DNA from 4 places in the Pseudovibrio sp. SCP20 genome. Region 3 is predicted to be linked to each of the others. Evidence: riboswitches for the same ligand, from Rfam matches in the RefSeq annotation. Region 3 holds a riboswitch; each other region holds the start of a gene.

Region 1 (5,714 bases), on a different contig from region 3:
CAGCAACCACTTTCCAGCGGTTCTTGTCGGGGTCTGGTTCCTTCTCTAGCCGTCGGTGCATGGCTTCGATCATCACAATCGCCGCATCCACCATGGCTCCAATCGCAATGGCGATTCCGCCGAGTGACATGATATTGGCGTTCACGCCCTGCAATCGCATCACGAGCAGTGCCGTCAGAATACCAAGTGGCAGTGAGATCAGGATCACCAATGATGATCTGAGATGCAGCAGGAAGATCGCACAGACCAGAACCACCACCAGAAACTCTTCGGTAAGCTTTTGGGTCAGGTTATCAATGGCCCGTTCAATCACGCCGGAGCGATCATAAGTGGTTACAATCTCAACACCTTCCGGCAAGTTGGGCTTCAGCTCATTCAGTTTAGCCGTCACACCCTCAATGGTGCGCAGCGGATTCTCACCCCAGCGCATAATCACGACGGCTCCGACAGAGTCACCCTCACCATTCAAGTCTGCCACGCCTCGACGCATTTGCGGACCGAGGCGAATTTCGGCCACATCCTCAAGCGTAAGAGCCGCACCCCGTTCATTCACTTTGATCGGAATTTGCTTCAGGTCTTCAATGGACTGAATATAACCAGTGGCGCGGACCATATACTCTGCCTCTGCCATCTCGATAACGCTACCGCTGGTCTCACGGTTTGCGTTCTCAATCGTGCTCATCAGCTCTGGCAGTGTCACTCCATAGGCACGCAGTTTATTGGGATCAGCAACAACCTGATACTGCTTGACCATGCCGCCAATGGTTGCCACTTCAGAAACCCCACTGACGGTTTGAAGCTCAAACTTCAGCCACCAATCCTGCAAGGATCGGAGTTGCGCCAGATCATGATTGCCGGTTCGGTCGATCAGCGCATACTGATAGATCCAGCCTACACCCGTTGCATCCGGTCCAAGTTCAGGCGTTACACCATCCGGCAGTTTGGCGCCCACCTGAGCCAGATATTCCAGCACCCGACTGCGCGCCCAGTAAAGATCGGTGCTGTCTTTGAACACCACGTAAACGTAGGAATCGCCATAAAACGAGAACCCGCGCACATCGATCACATCCGGCACGGACAACATGGCAGTGGCGATTGGATAGGTTACCTGATCTTCAATAACCTGAGGTGCCTGACCGTCATAAGGGGTCTTGATGATCACCTGAACATCGGAAAGGTCCGGGATCGCATCAACGGGTGTTTCCTTCAGTGCCCAGATACCGCCAAGTGTCAACATCACCGCAGCCATCAGAACGATCACACGGTTCTTGATGGAAGCACGGATTATGGAGCCAATCATTTGTCATCGGCCCCCACCGGTTCAGCTGGTGCTGATTTGGAGAGCTTTTCTCCACTCTCGCGCATCTCGACAAGGCTGAAGCGTTTGTCTGAGCCTCGCGTGATAGCAAACTCAATTTGCTTGTTCGCAGACACATCAAACTCGTCCAGATTGCCACGAACCGCAAAAGTGGTTTCCATCTTTGGCCAGTCTAGCTCGTTGATCGCCGCGTGACGGATAGTGATAGTGTTGGCCTCCGGGTCAACGCGGGTAACAGTCCCTTCAGACCAGATGGGAGCACCTTGCGCCAGCGACATCCGTTCCATTCCAGCAGAGAGAGAGCTTTCACTGTCGATCAGGAACTGCGCTGAAGTGACAACTTCATCGCCAGGCTGCAGACCTTGCAGGATCTCCGTCCGGCTGCCTTCACCAAAACTACCAGTCAAACCGGGTGTTACAATACGTGGCTGAAAGGTGCCTTCCTCCGTTTGCAGGATTACCCGTTCAGACATACCTGTGCGGATCAATGCGCTGGTGGGAATGGTGATCGCATTTCGTGTTTCGGAAGGAATGATCGTGACACGGCCAAACATGTTAGGACGTAAAAAGCCCTTTGAGTTATCGAAATGCAGGCGAACAGGCAGAGTACGAGTGACTGAGTCCAGCTCCGGATAGATGTAGTCAATCCGTCCATCCAACACTTTACCGGGAAGATGTTCAAAGCTGGCCAGCACTTCACTGTTTGGGCTTAGCCGGGCAATATCTTGCTCAAACACATCCACCATCAGCCAGACAGAAGAGAGATCTGCAAGCGTCAAAGCGATGGAATCTGGCTGCAGATACATGCCATCCGCAGCTTCCAGTGTGGTCACCACACCGGATTGAGGCGCAAAAACCTTGAAGACATCCGCGGGCTTGCTGGCCCGGGCCATCTGATCAATCTGTGCTGGATCAATACCATAGTTTTGAAGCTGGATACGGATGTTTTGTTCAGCAGCTTGATCACCTCTTCGCACTGCCCTGATCAGGTCAGCACTGGCAACCGTCACTTCCGGCGCGTAGACGGTGAAGAGCAGATCACCCTTTTCAACGGGATCACCAACGGCGCGTATATTGAGCTTCTGGATCCATCCTTCGGTCCGCAGATGAACCTGACTGGAACGGTGCTCATCATAGCCAACAAAGCCAACGCTTTCGATTTTCTGAGAAATCGGCTCCACACTGGCAATCGCTGTACGGACACCAATCGTATTGATGACACTCGGTGAAAGCGTCACTCCAGTCCCGTTTGGCTGAGCTTCCTCGCCAGCATAAACAGGGATGAGATCCATACCCATGGGGGACTTACCGGGTTCATCGCGCCGGAAGTTCGGGTCCATAGGCGCAACCCAATACAGAATCTCTTTGTCCGTGGCACCAGAACTTCCCGAAGTCCAATCCATTGAACTTCCAAGAAAAATCCCAAGCCCAGCCGAGACACTCGCAACAACCGCAAACCCAACCACAACTGCGTACTTACTACGCATCGGTCCTGTCCTGCTCTACCAATCACCGGTCCAACCTGAAGTCATCCGCCAGCATCCGAAAACACCAACGCCACTCCAAGTCCACACCATTACGCCGCTTTTCGCTGACATAAAACAGCACAAAACAGCCTAGAGCCGAACATCATAATCGTTCCAGTTACTGGAAGGTCAAGTGTTCTCGTTAACCCCAATTTTGTTAGCTCTTCAATTTGCTGCTTACAGTTGCACTGCTCTTCTTTTCCAGTTAAGAACCGCTTGACCTCGGGGTGCGCGCTTTTGTCGTGCTGAGATGCCAGATTGGTGAACCCGTTGAACCTGAACCGGCTAGAACCGGCGGAGGGAAGGGTACCGGTTTCATCCATCCTTGCCCTCTCGCCGCAATGGAGGATGACTTGAAACATCTGTTAATTGCTGCGGGATTACTCACTGCAACATCGGCAATGGCTGCCGAAAAACCTGAACTCACCGTTTACACCTATGACAGCTTCGTTTCCGACTGGGGCCCGGGCCCTAAAGTGGAAGAAGCCTTTGAAGCGATCTGCGAGTGTGATCTGAACCTTGTTGGTGTTGAAGATGGCGCAGCGTTGCTTTCCCGCCTTCGTCTTGAAGGCAACAACACGGATGCAGATGTTGTTCTGGGGTTGGATACCAACCTGATTGAAACAGCCAAAAAGACTAGTCTGTTTGCACCGCATTCAGTTGACGCGAAGTACACACTGCCGGTGGACTGGGCAGATGAGACCTTTGTGCCTTATGACTGGGGCTACTTCGCATTCGTGCATAAAAAGGGCGCAACGGTTCCTTCTAGTTTCCGCGAGCTGGCCGAGAGTGACACCAAGATCCTCATTCAAGATCCACGCTCTTCCACTCCGGGCCTTGGCCTGCTGCTTTGGGTAAAATCTGCTTATGGTGATGAAGCTGCGGATATCTGGGCAGGGCTTTCCGATAATATCGTGACTGTTACCAAAGGCTGGTCTGAAGCCTATGGTCTCTTCCTTGATGGGGAAGCAGAGATGGTGCTCAGCTACACCACGTCTCCGGCTTATCATCTGATTACTGAGGAAGATGACAGCAAAACCACCGCGGCGTTTGATGAAGGCCACTACATGCAGGTGGAAGTGGCAGCGAAACTCGCGGGCACCGACCAGCCGGAGCTGGCGGATAAGTTCCTGAACTTCATGGTTTCTGACGCTTTCCAGAGCATCATCCCAACAACCAACTGGATGTACCCTGCAGTTACGCCTGCAAGCGGTCTTCCAGCAGGTTTCGAAACCTTGCAAACACCTGAAAAGGCTTTGCTGCTTGCACCTGAAGACGCAGTTGCTGCACGACGTGAGGCTCTGCCGGAATGGCTCGAAGCGCTCAGCCAGTAAGCTCGCTTCCCGGAGTTGCCGCGGCATTGCTCGTCGCGGCACTCATTCTTGGCACGCTGGCTGCTGTTGCGCTGCGTGCTGAAGCCGGGCATGGGTTTTCTTCTTCAGACTGGGCGGCACTTAAGTTTACGCTCACCCAAGCCGTGCTTTCAGCCTTGATCAGCGTGGGGTTGGCGGTGCCTGTTGCACGCGCGCTGGCACGCCGCAGGTTTAAAGGCCGCAGCCTGTTGATCGCCTTGCTAGGCGCCCCGTTCATCCTTCCGGTTATTGTTGCCATTCTTGGCTTACTGCAGGTTTTTGGACGTTCCGGCTGGATCTCAGAGGTATTGGTTTACTTCGGCGCATCTCCCATCCGTATCTATGGCTTGCATGGTGTTGTACTGGCTCATGTGTTCTTCAATCTACCGCTAGCAACGCGCCTCATATTGCAGGGGTGGCAAGAGGTGCCGTCGGAGCGTTTTCGCCTTGCGGCTCAGTTGGGGTGCGACGGCTGGTCTTTGTTCCGCCTGATCGAGCTTCCCATGCTCAAACGCATTTTACCCGGCGCACTAGCCGTAATTTTTGCCATTTGTCTCACCAGTTTTGCCGTTGCACTTACTCTTGGCGGAGGTCCCCGCGCGACAACGATAGAGCTGGCGATTTATCAGGCCTTTACCTATGATTTTGACCTTGGGCGCGCCGCTCTGCTCTCTGCCCTGCAATTGGCGCTGACAGCGGCAGCAGCCTTTGCAGCTCTGAAGCTTTCACGAGGCGAAGGCTTTGGTGCGGGATTGGACAGAGCCATTCAACGCTGGGATGGCGGTACGCCTGTCATCGATAGCTTCTGGATCATACTTGCTGCTGTCTTCCTGCTTCTGCCACTCAGCGCTGTTGCGCTTTCTGGTGTCACAGGTCTTCTTTCTCTGCCGTTCTTGGTGATCAAATCTGCATTGATCTCGGTTGGAGTGGCCTCAGTCAGCACCTTCATTCTGTTGCTGCTTGCATTACCGATGGCTGCAGCAATTGCTGTTAGAAAGCCCGGCACGGTGGAACTTGCAGGCATCCTTGGCCTTGCAGCCTCTCCACTGGTGATCGGTACAGGGCTGTTCATCATCATCCGCCCTTGGGCAAACCCAACAGATCTTGCATTACCTGTCACCGCGCTGGTCAATGCAGCCATGGCCCTGCCGTTCGCCCTGCGCATTCTGGTTCCGGCTGCGAAAGATACTGTGTCCCGTCATGGACGTCTGGCGTTATCTTTGAACATGGAAGGCTGGGTGTTCTTCACGCGTGTCTTTATTCCGCGCATGAGGCCACAGATTGGCTTTGCTGCTGGCCTTGCTGCCGCGCTTTCCATGGGCGATCTGGGTGTGATTGCTCTTTTCGCTGACCCGGAGATTGCAACTCTGCCTTTGCAGATCTATCGCCTCATGGGGGCTTACAAGATGGAAGCGGCGGCAGGTGGAGCCCTGTTGTTGCTGGTGTTGTCCATGTCTTTATTCTGGCTCTTAGACCGAGGAGGACGCTGGCATGCTGAAGCTTGAGTCTTGCGTAATC
Region 2 (5,714 bases), on a different contig from region 3:
CGGGTGAATGGCGTGGTTCCACTGGCAGCCAGACCCAATACAACGTCCTGAACGCCAACCTTATGTTCTATGATAAAGTTTCGGCCTGCTTCTACGCTGTCTTCGGCTCCTTCCTGAGGACGCAGAAGACCTGCTTCGCCGCCTGCCAAACCGTAGATCAAACGCTCTTCTGGCCAACCGAATGTGGGAATGAGTTCAATGCCGTCCAGTACGCCAAGACGACCTGAAGTTCCTGCCCCAACATAAACGAGCCGCCCCTCGCCTGCCTGTAGTCGCTGAGCAGCCGCATCAATTGCGGTCTCCAGTTCTCCCAGTGCTGCCCAGACTGCATTGAGGGCCTGCACTTGGCCACCCAGCAATGCTTTGAGAACCTCATCGGTCCCCCATGTTTCCAAGCCTGCGTAACGTGAAGATCTTTGCTCGGTTTCTCGCCATTCTCGTGGATTGGAATGTTCTGGAAACCCGACTTTTCTGGACATGCTGGACACGAGACTCTCCCTGATACCAATAGCATACCAACAACTCGCGATATGGCAATGATATATTAGAGAGAGCCCTTAATTTGGGTAATTCTAATAAATTTCCAGCATTTACCTGAGACAGTTGCAGACCACAGGTATTATTTTGGCTCTAGATTTTTTGCTGTTAATCCCAGCGAGCTTCTTCTTCCCGGCGTACGAACACAACCTGCCGACCATCTGGCAGCAGCTGGCTGATTTGATCGGGCCCACCATGTTCGTCAAACTCAACTAATCCAATGCCACTTGCATTCAGCAGGCGGCGACCGTGTTGTGTGCCAACCGGTTTGCGCGGGATCACTTTCATCCCACGGCGTCTCGTGAGCCAGTTTAGCGGTGAGCGCGGCGCATAGAGCCAACGGTTCAGATGATCGAGTTTGTCCAGCAGCTTTGCGGGGAACTCGTTCTTGATGCCGCTACTGCAGATTTGCCAGATGTCCGGCCCTCTGGAATGGCCGCGCAGTTCTACGTCATACACAAACGAGTAATGCACATCTCCGGAGAGGATCGTGAAACGGTCTGGCGTTTTCCGGTGACGGAACACATTCAAAATGCCATCTGCCGTTCCCGGATGAGCCATCCAGTATTCAGCGTCCACCATGAGTGGCTTGCCCATGAAGGTGAGTAACTTCTGAAGGGTCTCAATCAGCTTAACCCCGAAAATCGGCGCAGCGGACACAAGCAGAACGGCATCTTTGCCGCGTAAAGATCGTTGAAGGTCTGTGACGGCCTCCCAATCTAACAGACCAGAAGGCAGATACCCTGCACGCTCTGATCTCCATCTGCGTGTGCGGGTATCCAGCACCAACAGTGGCGGATCCAGCTCCCAGTGGTAGTCCCAGTTCTCAAAGTCAAAGAGGTGATCCAGAAACTCATCGTAGGCGCTTGTGCCGGGTGTCTTGAAAACCTCAGTCATCTCATCCAGCAGACCACCCGCGAAGGCTTCCGGTTTATTGCCCCAGCCCTGATTGAGCATGTAGGCGCATAAAGCATTGCCGATGATGCGGCGGGAGAACGGGTGACCATAGGCGGTCTCTTCCCAATCGCGATTGAGATTCCAGTCGTCCGTGACATCATGATCATCAAAGATCATCGCAACTGGCAAATGCGCAAAGAGCCTGCGGACTTGGCTCAGGCCTGAGACAAACTCCTTCAGGATTTCCTGCTCTGTCTCATAAAGCTCTGTTTCTTCAGGTGTTAGACCCTCAGGTTTATCTGTCTCAACCAGATCCCAAGCAGCGGGAGACCAGACAAGCAGATACATTGCCAAAAATTCAGCAAGTGTAATCAGATGGTTGTGAGCATGGTCTGCCGTAAAAATCGGCTTCTCTACCCCGCCAAACAAGACAACCCAGAGCTTCCGGTTCTTCTCCAGATTAGGCAGAAACTTTTCACGCCGATAGTAGGTATCACCATGGCTATACAGATCTGATGCAACGTCGGGGATCTTGCTTTCCAAGCCACTCAACTGCTCTTCTGAAATGCCAAGCTTTTCGATGAGCGAATGGATTGCTCGCAGCATTGGGCCAGCAACGTCATCAGAGTAAATCTGGTCACCGCTCATCACCAATGCAGCGGGCCAATTTTCCTGATCGATCTTGGTCCCACCATTCGATGCAATATGCTTTGCCAGAAACTGGTCCGCAGCAACCAAACCATCACCAGACTCGTGATGTGGCTTGCGGCAAGAGCCGTGCAGAAGCGAAGACACTTTGGAGCTGAGAAGGAAGCCGGGAAGCGATTGACCTTCATAACAAAGATCAGGTGCCCAAGCCGTTTGATCTTGCCAGCCTGCTGCCTCATCATCTGCCATGCGCAAAGATAGGCGATAGTCGACCCAGACATCCTGTGGCAGCGGCTGATGGAGCGGAAGATCGATCAACAGGTAATGGAGGTGCGTGCCTGCTGAAATCAGGTTCACCTCTGCCTGCTTTTTGGAAAGCTCATAGGTTTGCGGATCACCGCCTTGGGGCAGGAGCTCCAGCTTTACATCTGCCGGTGCGCGGACAGCGAGCCAGAAGGTTAAACGGGTGGTTTCTAATCGCCGCAGAATAGGGCCGACAAGAACAGACGGGAGAGAAGAGGTTTCAGGCATTCGTTGATATTATTAGTTGCGATATCCAGAAGTGAAATTCGTAGATGAGAGATAGGTGCGCAAACCTCAAAATCCAATAAGGGCCAACAACTCCTCTCTCACCAAAGCCAAACTACAGAAGATTTCTGAACCTCACCTGAACCGAACCTGCCTTGACAGGCCCTTCTAATAGGTCTAGCAAAAACACGTATGCAGGGGAGTCTCACCTAGGAGACTGAGAGGCTGACAGAGCGCAAACTCGGCGACGCGACCCTTTGAACCTGACCCAGTTGATACTGGCGTAGGAAGCACGGGTCGCGCGGCCTGTTATCAGGGGTATTGTATCCACCGCGATCCACTCAGCAGGAGATCTTCCTGCCGTTTCCCAGCCAAAACTCATCTGGTGTCTTTCGAGTTATGAACTTGAGGAGCACCATTATGACTAGCCCAAAGCCATCCATCACCACAGGCTCCTTGCCTGCATCACGCAAGATCTACGTGAATGGCAATCTGCATGAAGACGTGCGTGTCCCGATGCGCGAAATCAGCGTCCATCCAACAGCAGGCGAACCACCGTTGCCAATCTATGACAGCTCCGGCCCCTACACTGATCCTGCTGTCACAACCAGTATTTCCGAAGGTCTGCCAACAGTACGGCGCAAGTGGATCAAGGCTCGCGGAGATGTGGAAGTTTATGAAGGTCGTGAGATCAAACCAGAAGACAACGGTTTCGCGCAGGGTGAGCGGTTGGTTGCCGAATTTCCGGTGAAGCCGCAGCCGCTGCGTGGCAAGGACGGCAAGGCTGTGACACAGCTGGCTTATGCCCGCGCAGGCATCATCACGCCGGAGATGGAGTTTGTTGCTATCCGCGAGAACCAGATGCGGGAAGCGGCCTCAGAAGAGCGGTCCGGCAATGACTGGGGCGCGAGCATTCCTGATTACGTGACGCCGGAGTTTGTTCGGGACGAAGTAGCGGCAGGTCGTGCAATTATCCCCTCCAACATCAATCACCCAGAGAGCGAGCCGATGATCATTGGCCGAAACTTTCTGGTCAAGATCAACGCCAATATGGGCACGTCCGCTGTCACCTCCTCCATGGAGGAAGAGGTAGACAAGATGGTCTGGGCGATCCGTTGGGGAGCGGATACGGTTATGGACCTCTCAACTGGTCGGAACATTCACAACACTCGCGAGTGGATCATCCGCAATAGCCCGGTGCCGATTGGCACGGTTCCGCTTTATCAGGCACTGGAGAAGGTGAATGGCATTGCTGAAGACCTGACTTGGGAGATCTTCCGTGACACGCTGATCGAGCAGGCTGAGCAAGGGGTTGATTACTTCACCATTCATGCCGGCGTACGTCTGCACATGGTGCCGATGACTGTGAACCGCGTAACTGGCATTGTTTCTCGTGGCGGCTCCATCATGGCCAAGTGGTGTCTCCATCATCACAAGGAAAGCTTCCTTTATGAGCATTTTGCGGAGATCTGCGATATCTGCCGCCAGTATGATGTGGCCTTCTCCCTTGGTGATGGTTTACGTCCAGGTTCCATTGCGGATGCCAATGATGAAGCACAGTTTGCAGAACTGGAAACGCTTGGCGAGCTGACCAAGATCGCTTGGGCCAAGGATTGTCAGGTGATGATTGAAGGTCCGGGCCATGTGGCCATGCATAAGATCAAGGAGAACATGGATAAGCAGCTGGAATGCTGTCATGAAGCTCCGTTCTACACGCTTGGCCCTCTCACCACTGACATTGCTCCTGGTTATGACCACATCACTTCCGGCATCGGCGCCGCGATGATTGGTTGGTTTGGCTGTGCCATGCTTTGCTATGTGACGCCTAAGGAGCATCTGGGGTTGCCGGATCGGGATGACGTGAAGACTGGCGTAATCACCTACAAGATTGCAGCTCATGCTGCTGATTTGGCCAAGGGATTGCCGGGTGCTCAGCGACGGGATGATGCCTTGTCTCGTGCGCGCTTTGAGTTCCGTTGGGAGGATCAGTTCAACCTATCCCTCGACCCGGAAACAGCGCGCAACTTCCATGATGAAACATTACCGAAAGACGCGCACAAGGTGGCGCATTTCTGTTCCATGTGCGGACCTAAATTCTGCTCCATGCGGATCTCTCATGACATCCGCGCAGAAGCTCAAAAGGAAGGCATGGAAGCGATGGCGGCCAAGTTCCGTGAAGGTGGTGAGCTTTACCTTCCATTGGCGGAGGCAGAGCAGTGATTACGATTGCAGGAGCTGGCCTTGCGGGGCTGGCTTCCGCCTATGAACTGGCAAAGCGTGGTGGATCTGTCACCATCTTCGAGAGGGCAGAACAACCCGGAGAAAACAGCGTTGCCCGGTTCGCAGGTGGTATGCTGGCCCCTTTTTGTGAACGAGAAAATGCGGAAGAGAATGTCATCACACTTGGATGCACCGCGGCTGATTGGTGGGCTCAGGTCACACCAGTTACACGGCATGGAACGCTTGTGATGGCACCGCCCCGAGATCAGGCAGAACTGACACGGTTTGCACGTCGGACATCTCATTTTGATGAAGTTGATGGGCAGATAATCGCTCAGCTTGAACCTGCTTTGAAAGGTCGGTTTGAGCGAGGGCTTTTCTTCAAAGAAGAGGCGCATCTTGATCCAAGGCAGGCGCTTGTTGATCTGACAAAGGCAGTTGAAGAGCTTGGCGTGGAGATCCGCTATGGCACTGACGCACCTTCGCGGGTTGATCTCAACTGCACGGCGATGGCAGCTGGTCTGCCTGACTTGCGGGCTGTTCGTGGTGAGATGGCTGTTTTGCATTGCCCGGAGGTTGAGCTGTCTCGTGTCATCCGTCTCTTGCATCCGCGTATGCCGCTTTATCTGGTGCCGCGTTCTGATGGCCTCTTCATGATTGGGGGGACGATGGTTGAGAGTAACTCAGACCGGCCGCCTACACTCAGATCTCTCACCGAGATGATGAGCGCGGCCTTCGCAATTCATCCTGCCTTTGCAGAGGCAAGCGTGGTGGAGATTGGAGCAGGTTTACGGCCTGCGTTCCCTGACAACCTTCCTTGCCTTGTTGAGAACGATGGTGTGCTTCACCTCAACGGGCTTTATCGCCATGGCTTTTTGCTGGCT
Region 3 (5,714 bases):
ATGCACGGTACTTTCTGTTCTCAAGAAAACAATCAAGCAGCGCCATGATCAAGTTACGAGTTACTTATTGATTCGGCTCTTACAACTAGAATTCCAAATATTATCAAATTCTTGCACTGGTAGTTTTAAAGGTTTACCCGCCCACCTTCACAAAACATCAATGGCAGTAGATGCTCCATGCATTTAGTTATGCGTATTTCGTGCAAGTAAACTGAAACATTTTCTGTGGCAAAACTTCCACATAACAAAAGACCCTCCGAGTGGAGGGTCTTTTAAACGTAGTTTGATGAGCCGGTTAGCTTCTTGCAGCGATGTTTTTGCCCAGCGAAAGGGCACTCCAATCCGCAAGAAGCCCCTGCGCTTCTATGTAACTCTCATAAATCTTGCGAGCCATTTTGTCTTTCTGGGTATAGATATCCAGCACCTCAATGCTGGTCTCCTTCAAGGCAGTAAGAACCTCTTCAGGGAATTCGCGCACCTCCACACCATGCTCTTCCTGCAGCACCTTCAGGCTCGCTGCATTCTGTGCATTGGCTTCAGAAAGCGCCAAGTCAGCCTCCACACGGCAAGCCTCTTCAACCACCGCCTGAAGCTCAGGAGAAAGACCTTCCAGCGCAACCGCATTCACAATCGCTTCGCCAGTACCGTTTGGCTTGTTAAAGCCCGGACCGTAGTAGTACTTGACCAGTTTATGGAAGCCCAGCGCACTGTCAGTCCAGGGTCCGAGAAACTCAACGCCATCCACCACATGGGTCTGCAAGCTGGTGAAGATTTCGGCAGCTGGAATGTTGACCGGGGTAACACCAAGTTTGCGCAGGATCTCACCACCGAGGCCAACCATGCGCAGTTTGCGACCTTTCAGGTCATCAAGTGTCTCAACAGGCTCACGATACCAGCCCGCCATGGTAGGACCGGCATTACCGGCCATAAACGGCTTCACGCCAAACGGCGCGTAAAGCTCATCCCAAAGTTCCTGACCACCCATCTGATCCACCCAGGCAGTATGCTCCTGAGGCAGCAGACCGAAAGGAACGGTCGTAAAAAACACTGAGCCCGGCATCTTGCCAGCCCAGTACAAAGCAACGGAATGGCCCATCTGTGCAGTGCTGCTTGAAACAGCGTCAAACACCTCAAAAGCCGGAACCAGCTCACCTGCAGCAAACAGGCGCACACGCATCCGACCATTACTCATGATGTTGATGCGATCACAAATGCGTTGCGCAGACATTCCTGGGCCCGGCAGGTTCTTCGGCCAGCTGGTCACCATGCGCCATTCGATCACCGGTTCAGCATCCTGAGCCAGAGCAGGTGCAGCAAGTGCAGCGCTACCGGCAACTGCCCCAGCAGTTAGCCCCAGCGCCTGTCGGCGGGTCAGATTATTATCTTTGTTCTTGGTCATTATCTCCGCCTTTTATTCAGACCAGAATTCGTGGAAATGGTGCACAGGCCCATGTCCCTCGCCTACGTCAAGCGTATCTGCAGCTTTAATCGCCTGACTAATATATTCTTTCGCTTCGCCAATGGCGTCTTGCAGCGCCAGCCCCTTGGCCAGTTCCGCCGCAATCGCAGAAGACAGGGTACAGCCAGTCCCATGTGTGTTCTGCGTTTTATGTCTTGGCGCCGTGAACCACCTCTCCACATCGCGGGAGAGGAAGAGGTCATCACAGGTATCATCAGATCCGTGTCCGCCTTTCAGCAGAACCCCATTCGCACCCATGTCCAGCAGAAGCGAAGCTTGGCTGTGCATGTCTTCACGGGATCCGGCCACCGGCTGGTCCAGCAAAAAGGCCGCTTCCTGCATATTCGGCGTAATCAACGCCGCCATGGGAAACAGCTTCTGCTTCAGGACCGCAACGGCTGAGGTTTGCAACAAAACATCACCAGAAGTTGCAACCATCACCGGGTCAAGGATGACGCGCTTAACATCATATTCCGCCAGCTTTGTGGCAATAACATCGATAATCTCTGGCTGTGAAAGCATGCCGATTTTCACGGCATCCACCTTCAGGTCAGAGAAAACAGCATCCATCTGGTCCGCCACGAATGCTGGCGGCACATCATGAATGGCTGTCACACCTTTGGTATTTTGGGCCGTCAGTGCAGTGATCACACTGGCCCCATAAACACCGCGAGCCGAAAAGGCTTTCAGGTCTGCCTGAACGCCAGCACCACCGCCTGAATCCGAGCCCGCAATTGTGACTGCAATCGCACTCATTAGGCCAATACCCCACCTTTATTATTCATTGTTTCGAGCTTGAGGCGCTCGTTGAATTGGTCAGCCTTCAAGCCATAGAGGGTATCGATGAAAGCTGGAGTGAAGCTTCCCGGCCCATTTGCCTGCTCTGCGGCAATCTCGCCGCATACACCATAGACAGCCAGCGCCGCAACCACGGCAAGTTCCTGATCCGGCTCAACAGCAGCAAAACCCGCCAGTACTCCCCCCAATGCACAGCCGATACCGGTCACCTTGTCCATATAGGCATGACCGTTGCCGATGGTGTAGGTTGCCTCCCGGCCAAACACGGCATCTTCATTTCCGGTGCGCACAAGCAGCGTATCCTCACGAACCGCACCGCTCAGCCCGGCGCTCTCAGTCATGTTCGCTTTCAGGATGGAGATGTTGTCCTGCAAAATGTCCTTCGCAAACTCCATGCGAATGTCAGTACGATCCACTTTAACCGGGTCCAGCACCACGGGGATAGATTTCTTTGCAGCATTCTCCAGCCCCAACCGGATCCCATGCCGGCGCTTACCATCCAACGTCCCAAGGTTGACCAGCAACCCATCGACACCCTGAACGAATGCAGGAATTTCATCATGAGCGGCTGTCATGGACGGTACAATGTTACAGGCCAACATAATGTTCGCGGTAATGCTCTGCGCAACAGAGTTCGTCAGGCAATGAACCCGCACACCACGCTCACGCAGGTTCTCAAACACTTGCCAGAGATCTTCAGCTTTGTAGGACATTTTTTTCGCTCCCCTATTGATTACGGCGGGAACGATTACCTTGGTACTCATCCCAATTCCCTCCGCCGGCACGACCCGGATCAGGTTCTAGGAGTTGGCCTTCTGCCTCTCAGCCCGGCAGTCACTACCGAGCACCCCCATTGGTTAGAATTTTTTGCTAGCAAACCCACGGGCGAACTGCAAGGGGAAACGAGAGGCCGCGACAATAGGCAACTGGGGGTAGATTTCGCTTAAAAAACGCAAAAGCTTGCAAAAAAACGCAGCTTCAACGCAAAATGCTCACAAAACAACGCAAACTCAATTTTGAGCGCACCCGGAAAGACAAAACAGGCTTACGGGACAGAAGGATAGCAGATTAATGATTCCGTTCTTTGTACAGATCAAATGCCAGCTCGGAAAAACCTATCAGGTTGCCAACGCCATCGCAGACGCGGAAGTCGCCTCCGAGATCTACTCCACTTCCGGGGATTTCGATCTGCTGGCCAAGTTCTATATCAACGACGATGAAGACATCGGACACTTCGTTGCCAACAAGGTACAGGTCTTCGAAGGCATCCAGGACACCAGAACTATCATTACCTTCAAAGCATTCTGATACCTACGAAAACAGGCGGGACACCAGCCCGCCTGCACAATCTCACGTCAATGTCTGCGAGCTGCTTCGCTCAGCCCTGAGCGTCCTGAATAGCGCTCCACACAGCAACCGGCGTCGCGGGCATATCTATATGCTCAACCCCAGCATTCTTGCGCAGCGCATACTGCACAGCATTCATCACCGCCGGCGCCGCCCCAATAGAACCAGCCTCACCAGCCCCTTTAATGCCCATCGCATTTGTCGTGGAAGGAACGTTGCTTGTCGAGAAGTCGAAACTCGGCAAATCATCAGCACGCGCAACATGATAGTCCATGAAGGATGCTGAAAGCAGCTGTCCGGTTTCATCATAAACCGTGTTCTCACACAGCGCCTGAGAGATCGCCTGCCCGGCACCGCCATGTACCTGACCAGCAAGAAGCATTGGGTTCACCGTCACACCGAAGTCGTCCACGATCACATAGTTGACCACGTCCGTCTTCCCAGTTTCCGGATCAATCTCCACCTCACACACATGCGTGCCATTCGGATAAGTACACTCATCCTGCATGACTTTTTCCGCAGCGCTCAAGGTATCTGGCTGAGATCCCGCCACATCAGCAAGGCTGATCTGCTGGTCGGTTCCAACCACACGCACCTGCCCATCTTCAAGCGTCAGATCCACTGCACCAACCTCCAGCTTTTCACTGGCGATCTCCTTGATCTTTTTAACCAGCGTCTCAGAGGCTGCTTTCACAGAAGGCAATCCAATCGGGATCGATCGGGATCCGCCAGTGCCACCACCGGTCGCCACACGGTCCGTATCCCCCTGCACCATCTCAACCTGATCAAGCTGCAAACCAAGATACTCAGTAATCACCTGACCATAAGCTGTCGCATGGCCCTGACCGTTACTCTGCGTACCGATCAGCAATGTCACACTGCCGTTCTTGTTCAGCTCGAGCTTGGCCTCTTCACCACCCGCAAAGGCACAGGCCTCCACATAGGTTGACAGACCGATACCACGGTACAAACCCTTGGCTTTGCTCTCTGCTTCTCGTTCCGCAAAAGTGCCGTAATGGATCTCGTCCAACGCCTTTGTCAGATGAGCACCGAAGGAACCAGTATCATACATGCGTCCGAGCGCTGTTGTATAAGGTAAGGCCTCATCGGGGATAAAGCTCTTACGACGGAACTCAGCCGGATCCATACCCATCTCATGCGCAGCCTTATCAGCGAGCCGCTCCATCAGATAAAGCGCCTCAGGACGCCCTGCTCCGCGGAAAGCATCCACTGGCACCGTGTTGGTGTAAACACCAGTCGCTTCCACCCATGTGGCGGGGATATCATAAAGACCAGAGGTCATCGTGATGCCGACTTGAGGGATGCCCGGACCAAACTCGTGCAGATAAGCACCCATGTTTGCAAGCACATGCACCTTGAGGCCAATCATCTTGCCGTTCTCGTCGAGCGCAAGCTCAGCCGTGGATACATTATCCCGGCCATGCGCATCAGACATGAAGTGCTCAGTCCGTTCCTGAAGCCACTTCACCGGACGGCCAAGACGTTTCGCAGCGATCAGACACAGCGGATACTCAAGATAGGTGAACATCTTGGTTCCAAAGCCACCGCCCACATCCGGCGTCACAACGCGGATATCTTTTGGGTCAACGTTGAGTATGTTCTTGGCAATCAGGTCACGCATGGCATGTCCGCCCTGCGTTCCGGTGGTCAGTGTGTAACGTCCACTGTCGCCATCAAACTCACCAATACAGGCCCGCGGCTCCACCGCATTGGAGACCAGACGGTTATTGACCACCTTGATCTTGGTAACATGGTGCGCATTCTGGAAGGCCTCTTCCATCGCATCCTTGTTACCCATCCCAATATTGAAGGCTTCATTGGACCCATGCTCTGGCCACACCAGCGGCGCACCATCCTCTAGCGCAGCCTCGGTTCCGATTGCAGGATCGACATCTTCATAGTCTACCTCAATCATCTCCATGGCCGCACGCGCCTGTTCCACCGTATCGGCCACAACAAAGGCCAGCGCATCACCAACAAACCGAGCTGTATCAGAACAAAGAACTTCACGATGAGGCACCCAGTGCTTCGTGCCATCCAGCTGCCGAAGCACTGCTTTACACGGAATAGAGTTCGTCCCCTCAATGTC
Region 4 (5,714 bases), on a different contig from region 3:
TGGGCAGTTAAATGGCGGACTATAATTCCGTTCTGAAAAAAGCGGTAGCTGGTTTACAAGAGAACACTGGTTCGGCACGGCGGGCAGTTTATCAACGCGCGCGAAATGCAATTGTAAAGCAACTTAAAAGTTACGACCCACCACTGTCTCCCTCCCAGATCACTGAGGAGCAGCTGAAGCTTGAAGAGGCCATTCGTAAGGTCGAAGCGGAAGCTGCTCGCGAGTCTCTCGGGTTGGGGCGGTCCAAAACCACCCCAGCTCCAAGTGCTCCACAGCCGACAGCTCCTCCTGTTTCTGCGGCACCAACTCCTCCACCAGCTGACGACAAGCCAAAGGTTGAGGCAAAGCCTGAAGAGCCTGCACGCGAAGAGCCAAAAGCACCTGCTGCCAAAGCGGATGTGTTTAAAGAAGCTGTTCGTGCGGCACAGGATCTTGGCAATGCTGCACACCAAGCCAATCAGATGGCGCGTGACCAGCTGCCTGAAGCTTCTAAAGAGCGCAAAGAGCCTGATCTTGGTTCTATGGGCGAGAGCGAGCCGAAAGAGCCTGCTGCCTCCCTGCCAACCAAAGGGGCTGTTGAGACCAGCGCTGAAGAGCGCGCCTGGGTTCCTGGCGAAGCTCGTCGCTCCAAGCTGGAGACCAAAGACAAGACCGCTCGCCGCGAGATTGACGAGCCTGCAAAGGTTAAGCCAAAGACAAGCCGTAAACCTGCTTCCTCCCGCAAGCCTGTGGTTGCACAGCGCGTAGGGGACGCGATTGAGCAGGAGGAAGGTCTGAAGCCTTCCAATACATCCGGCATTGTCGGCATGATTGTTATCATCCTGATCATTCTGGGTGTGACTGCAGGCGTTTACAGCCAGCGCGAGGCCATTCTCTCTCTGATCCTGCCAGCTGAAACCAGCGAGACCGGAGAGCCAGAGAGCGCACCAACGGGTGAAGATGAACCACTTCGGGTTCAGCCAGAGCGTGCACCTAAGAAGAACACTGACCGTCTGTTGCCATCTGATGAAGGAGCTAAAGTTTCTCCAGATGCAACACCGGTGACGACAACACGGATTACCCGGAACTCTTCCAGCGCGGCACCAGCAGAAATTGCACCTGCACCAACTGTTGTTCGCAGTGTTGATCCGGCTCCTTCCGCATCCACTGATGATAGTGCTGCACCTCAGGTGCTGCCGGCTAAGGAGCCTGAGCCGCAGACAGCAGGCGTCGAGACAAACTCAGTTCCACCTGCAGAGACTATCGGCACCGAGTCCGAGATTTCTCCAGTGGCACAGCAGAGCATTCTTTACGAAGAAGCTTTGACACCGGGTGCAGCTGGTTCTGCGTCTCGCGGTAACGTGGTTTGGACGCTGGATGAGGTCAATGGCATTTCTGTCATCAAGGCTGTTGCGACACTTCCATCCCGCAATCTCTCTGTTGAGATGACGTTGAAGCCGAACAGCGACCAGTCCCTGCCTGCGAGCCATCTGTTGGAGCTGAACTTCATCTTCCCGGAAGGGTTTGACGGTAAGGGCGTTGAGAAAGTGCCTGGTCTGATCCTGAAGAAGACTGAGTCTGAAGCTGGTGATCCGCTTGATGGGGCTGCTGTGAAGGTTTCTGACACGCTCTTCTGGATTGCTCTTTCTGACAGCAATGAAGAGAAGGCGAAGAACTTGCAGCGTCTTGCTGAGCGCGAATGGATTGATGTTCCGCTGCTGTACAACAGCGGTCGCCGTGCAATGCTGACCTTTGAAAAAGGGACAACTGGCAATAAGGTTGTCGCACAGGCAATCAAGAGCTGGAAGTAATCTGATTTCAGCAAGTTAGATTGATTTTAGAAGGCCTTGGCTCTGTTCGAGCTGAGGCCTTTTTTCATGGCGTTGTCCCCCGGCCTTGGAAAATCTGCTTGCAAACTCCCGTAGAAACGCGCATGGTCCATGCCATTCCGAGGGGTGCTTTTCTTGACGAAAAGCTGAGATTGCCACGAGCTAAACCCTTTGAACCTGATCCGGGTAATGCCGGCGAAGGGACGGGACCTGAGCCATTCTTCCCGGATCTCCATATCTGCAGTTTGTAGTTGGAGGTCCTGTGTCGAAAATTCCTAGAGAGCCAATCTGAGCTCCGTTCTTCCGCCTGTTTGTGATGCCCAATACCATTGTTGGGAAATGACATGCTGAAGCGAGCTTTAATACGAATTCTGCGAAGTCTTTTCGGGATTTTGCTGTTTGTCGCCATTTGGGAAATTGTGGTTCGGATTGGAGAGTTTCCTCCGTTTCTATTGCCAGGTCCGGCGGCGGTGCTTACCGCTTTTCTCAATCAGGGTGCTTTCCTGCTGCATCATGCAGGCATTACCGCCTATGAGACCGTTCTCGGCTTTCTCTTTGGCGTGAGTGCCGGGGCTTCGCTTGCTATCTTGCTGTCGATGTCTCGCCGGGTGCGCCTGTTTTTGCTGCCTCCGATTGCAGCAACTCAATCTCTTCCTGTGTTTGCGATTGCGCCGCTTCTGGTGCTCTGGTTCGGCTTTGGGCTTGCTTCCAAGGTGGTGATGGCGGTGATTGTGATCTTCTTTTCCGTGACCTCAACGTTTTTTGACGGGTTGCGGAGGACGGATCAGTCCTTGCTTGACCTTGGTAAGCTGCACGGTCTCAACCGCTGGCAAATGCTCCGTTACATCCGTATTCCTGCTGCGATGCCGTCTCTGGCGTCAGGCATGCGGATTGCGGCGGTGTTCGCGCCGATTGGTGCAGTGGTTGGAGAATGGGTTGGTGCAAAAGGAGGGCTGGCTTTCATCATGTTGCAATCCAACGCACGCATGCAAACAGCGACCATGTTTGCAGCGCTGATCTTGCTTGCGGTGATGGTGTTGAGCCTGAGGGCAGTTGTTGAGTTCGCCACTTCTCGGATGATCTATTGGCAGAAAGAGATCTAGATCTCAGAGTATGAGGACGTAACCTTATGAAAAAATTAGGTATGCTGTTTGGCGCAGCGATGCTTGCGAGCACACTTCAGGTGCAGGCTGCGGACAAGCTGACGGTGCTGCTCGATTGGTTTGCGAACCCGGACCATGCTCCGATTGTGGTTGCGAAGGCACGGGGCTTCTTTGAGAAGGAAGGGCTTGATGTTGAGCTGATTGAACCAGCTGATCCTTCCATGCCACCAAAGTTGGTTGCTGCCGGGCAGGGGGATATTGCAATCTCCTATCAGCAAACGCTGCATCCGCAGATCGATGAAGGCATGCCGCTGATGCGCATCGGCACGCTGGTTTCCACGCCGCTGAACACGCTGATCGTGTTGGAAGATGGACCGATCAAGGAGATTGCAGACCTGAAGGGCAAGCGTATCGGCTACTCCACGTCCGGCTTTGAAAGCGCGATGCTGGGTAAGATGCTCTCCAATGCTGGCTTGAGTTCTGATGACGTTGAGCTGATCAACGTGAACTTTTCGCTCTCTCCTTCCTTGATTGCGGGACAGGTTGATGCGGTGATTGGTGGTTACCGTAACTTTGAGCTGAACCAGATGGAAATTGAAGGCGCGAAAGGTCGTGCGTTCTATCCGGAAGAGAATGGTGTGCCGGTTTATGATGAGCTGATCTATGTTGCTCACAAGGACAAGCTGGATGATCCACGCCTGAAGAAGTTCATCAGTGCGATTGAGGCGGCAACTGTTTATCTGCTGAACAACCCTCAGGACTCCTGGAAGAGCTTTCTTGAGGTCTACCCAAACCTTGATGATGAGCTGAATAAACGCGCCTGGGCAGACACCCTGCCACGCTTTGCGAGCCGTCCAGCTGCTTTGGATATTGGCCGCTACGAGCGCTTTGCGAACTTCCTGATTGAGCAGGGGCTCATTAAAACAGCGCCTCCAGTGGAAACCTACGCGGTTGAACTGCGCTAACCGTTATAGGTCTAAACCAATTATTGAGCCTCCGAGTTTCGGGGGCTCTTTTTATTTGTAGGCCAAATGCTGTTATTGCGCTGCATCCTTCACCGCTTCGTGCTGCGCCAGATCGCTGAGGATGTACTTCTCGAAAGCCGCATAGATGGCGTTGTACTCGCCGTCAGAGAGGGCCTTGCATTCGTCCAGCAGAGTGAGTGCTTTTTTCTTGTCGTTCTCCTCAAAGAGCGCGAAGACCATGTTGCAGTGGGTGTTCTTGAGTTTGAGGAAGTTTTCCGAAAAAGCGAGGGATGGATCACCGAGTAACGCAAACGAACGCATTAAATAACGGCTGGTTTTGACAGGGATCGTCTCCAGCGTCGCGAGCTCTTGCATCTGGCCGCGGGTGGTTTCGCAGATGAGGAGACTGTGGCCTGCCTCCTTACAATGACGGGCTAAATCATCAGCTAAATCAACGGGTTTGCCCAGTGGGGCATATCTGAAGTGGCGTCTAGTGCCGGTTTCTCCCAGTGTTGCCAGACCTGTTGAGATGCCGATATCCAGCGTGACTGCGTGATCCGTCATGTTTTTCTGATTGAAGTTGAAGCGATCTTTGACATTAAAACGCTTCATCTGCTTCTGCATTTCAATCGCCGTCCGACACGCATGTGCTGCATGGAACGGATCATCCAAAGGGGCGTTCCAGTAGGCGCTTAGGCCCGATGTATTCAGCGTATTCAGTGTTCCATCGTGGATATGGACTTCATCCAAATGTGCGGTTTGGAAGCTGTTAGAAAAGCTTGCGAGATCCTGAGGGGAGAGACCCTCATAATATCGATGAAAATGCCTCAGGCGGGTTGAGAGGCTCGTGATCTCACGTTGTTGACCTTCCAATGGCAGTTGCTCTGATTTTGTAAGCAACTTCTGCATCTGTTTGGGTGCAAGGATACCTGCAAATCGCTCAGTCGTTTTGCTGCGGTGGCTTTTGAAGGTCACTCTTCTGATGGTGCAGGAGATAGCGAATATCAGCAGAATGATGAGCGATGGAAAGAATGGCTCCAGTGCTATGTTGTTAAGAGCAAACTGGTGAAATGCGACGCCATTCATCGCTAGTACGGCGATGACCGCTATGGTCAGGCTAAGCCAGAAGCCTTGTGTTGCTGAAGCGAGCACGACAGCGCCACCGAAAATGATTAGTGCAGCAATCTCAGTGTATTGGCTCCACGTGGGAATGGTGATGAAATTATTAGATTGCAGCGTTTGGAGGGCCTGTGCATGCCGTTCTGACACTCTCGACTGTGTGCCCAGAACAAAAGTGCTGTTTGGTGCTGGCGGCCAAAGTTTAGAGGAGACTTTATCTCGCAGGACGTCGTTTGCCGCAAAAATATAGGCACTGGCTGAACCACTGTTGTAAATCAGCATCTCACCCTTTGAGGTGACGGGAACTTGAAGTTCTGCACTTTCTAACGAGGAGCCTTGCTCTGTTTGAATCAACTGAAAATCATCGGCTTTAGCTGAATTTAAGAGCTTCCAGGCTTGCAGTGTGAGTGAGGGTGCCGGGTTGGCTTTGCTCTCATATTGGAGCTCGTAGAGCAGGGCAGACGCCCCCTTTGCATAGTGTTCATCGCCTTGGAAGCCGACAGCTTCTGAGAACCTTATGTAATTGGAAAGTGGAGGTTTTTCTGCTGTTGCCTGGGTCAAAGGACTGTTGAGCAACACAGGGTAATGGGAGATGATGGTTTGCAGCAGAAGGTCGTGGTTTGGGTATGTCGCTCGTAAGGATGGCTGCAAGGTATCATAGGTTCTGCTTCTCAGTGTTGGTGAAGCAGGATCAGCCTTTCGGAAGTCTGCGTCGATGA

What was found. A riboswitch is a leader RNA that binds a small molecule or an ion and turns the genes downstream of it on or off. The one in region 3 is predicted to bind thiamine pyrophosphate.
Region 1: it holds a riboswitch for thiamine pyrophosphate, as region 3 does, so the genes downstream of both, thiB (thiamine ABC transporter substrate binding subunit) here and AC3CB2_RS13745 (hydroxyethylthiazole kinase) in region 3, are expected to answer to the same signal.
Region 2: it holds a riboswitch for thiamine pyrophosphate, as region 3 does, so the genes downstream of both, thiC (phosphomethylpyrimidine synthase ThiC) here and AC3CB2_RS13745 (hydroxyethylthiazole kinase) in region 3, are expected to answer to the same signal.
Region 4: it holds a riboswitch for thiamine pyrophosphate, as region 3 does, so the genes downstream of both, AC3CB2_RS20620 (ABC transporter permease) here and AC3CB2_RS13745 (hydroxyethylthiazole kinase) in region 3, are expected to answer to the same signal.

The regions. Positions count from the first base shown of each region.
Region 1 covers NZ_JBYMDH010000004.1:199,051-204,764, forward strand. Annotated here, with positions in the region: gene AC3CB2_RS16720 (efflux RND transporter permease subunit) at 1-1,300, opposite strand, end outside; gene AC3CB2_RS16725 (efflux RND transporter periplasmic adaptor subunit) at 1,297-2,805, opposite strand; TPP riboswitch at 3,058-3,164, shown strand; gene thiB (thiamine ABC transporter substrate binding subunit) at 3,186-4,178, shown strand; gene AC3CB2_RS16735 (thiamine/thiamine pyrophosphate ABC transporter permease ThiP) at 4,154-5,701, shown strand; gene AC3CB2_RS16740 (thiamine ABC transporter ATP-binding protein) at 5,688-5,714, shown strand, end outside.
Region 2 covers NZ_JBYMDH010000004.1:451,021-456,734, forward strand. Annotated here, with positions in the region: gene AC3CB2_RS17975 (N-acetylmuramic acid 6-phosphate etherase) at 1-479, opposite strand, end outside; gene AC3CB2_RS17980 (metallophosphoesterase family protein) at 646-2,613, opposite strand; TPP riboswitch at 2,797-2,917, shown strand; gene thiC (phosphomethylpyrimidine synthase ThiC) at 3,031-4,830, shown strand; gene AC3CB2_RS17990 (FAD-dependent oxidoreductase) at 4,827-5,714, shown strand, end outside.
Region 3 covers NZ_JBYMDH010000003.1:236,180-241,893, forward strand. Annotated here, with positions in the region: gene AC3CB2_RS13730 (OmpP1/FadL family transporter) at 1-2, opposite strand, end outside; gene AC3CB2_RS13735 (TRAP transporter substrate-binding protein) at 296-1,399, opposite strand; gene thiD (bifunctional hydroxymethylpyrimidine kinase/phosphomethylpyrimidine kinase) at 1,412-2,215, opposite strand; gene AC3CB2_RS13745 (hydroxyethylthiazole kinase) at 2,215-2,970, opposite strand; TPP riboswitch at 3,011-3,119, opposite strand; gene AC3CB2_RS13750 (Lrp/AsnC ligand binding domain-containing protein) at 3,329-3,565, shown strand; gene AC3CB2_RS13755 (xanthine dehydrogenase family protein molybdopterin-binding subunit) at 3,636-5,714, opposite strand, start outside.
Region 4 covers NZ_JBYMDH010000006.1:46,346-52,059, reverse strand. Annotated here, with positions in the region: gene AC3CB2_RS20625 (hypothetical protein) at 12-1,790, shown strand; TPP riboswitch at 1,921-2,029, shown strand; gene AC3CB2_RS20620 (ABC transporter permease) at 2,279-2,911, shown strand; gene AC3CB2_RS20615 (ABC transporter substrate-binding protein) at 2,938-3,876, shown strand; gene AC3CB2_RS20610 (adenylate/guanylate cyclase domain-containing protein) at 3,949-5,714, opposite strand, start outside.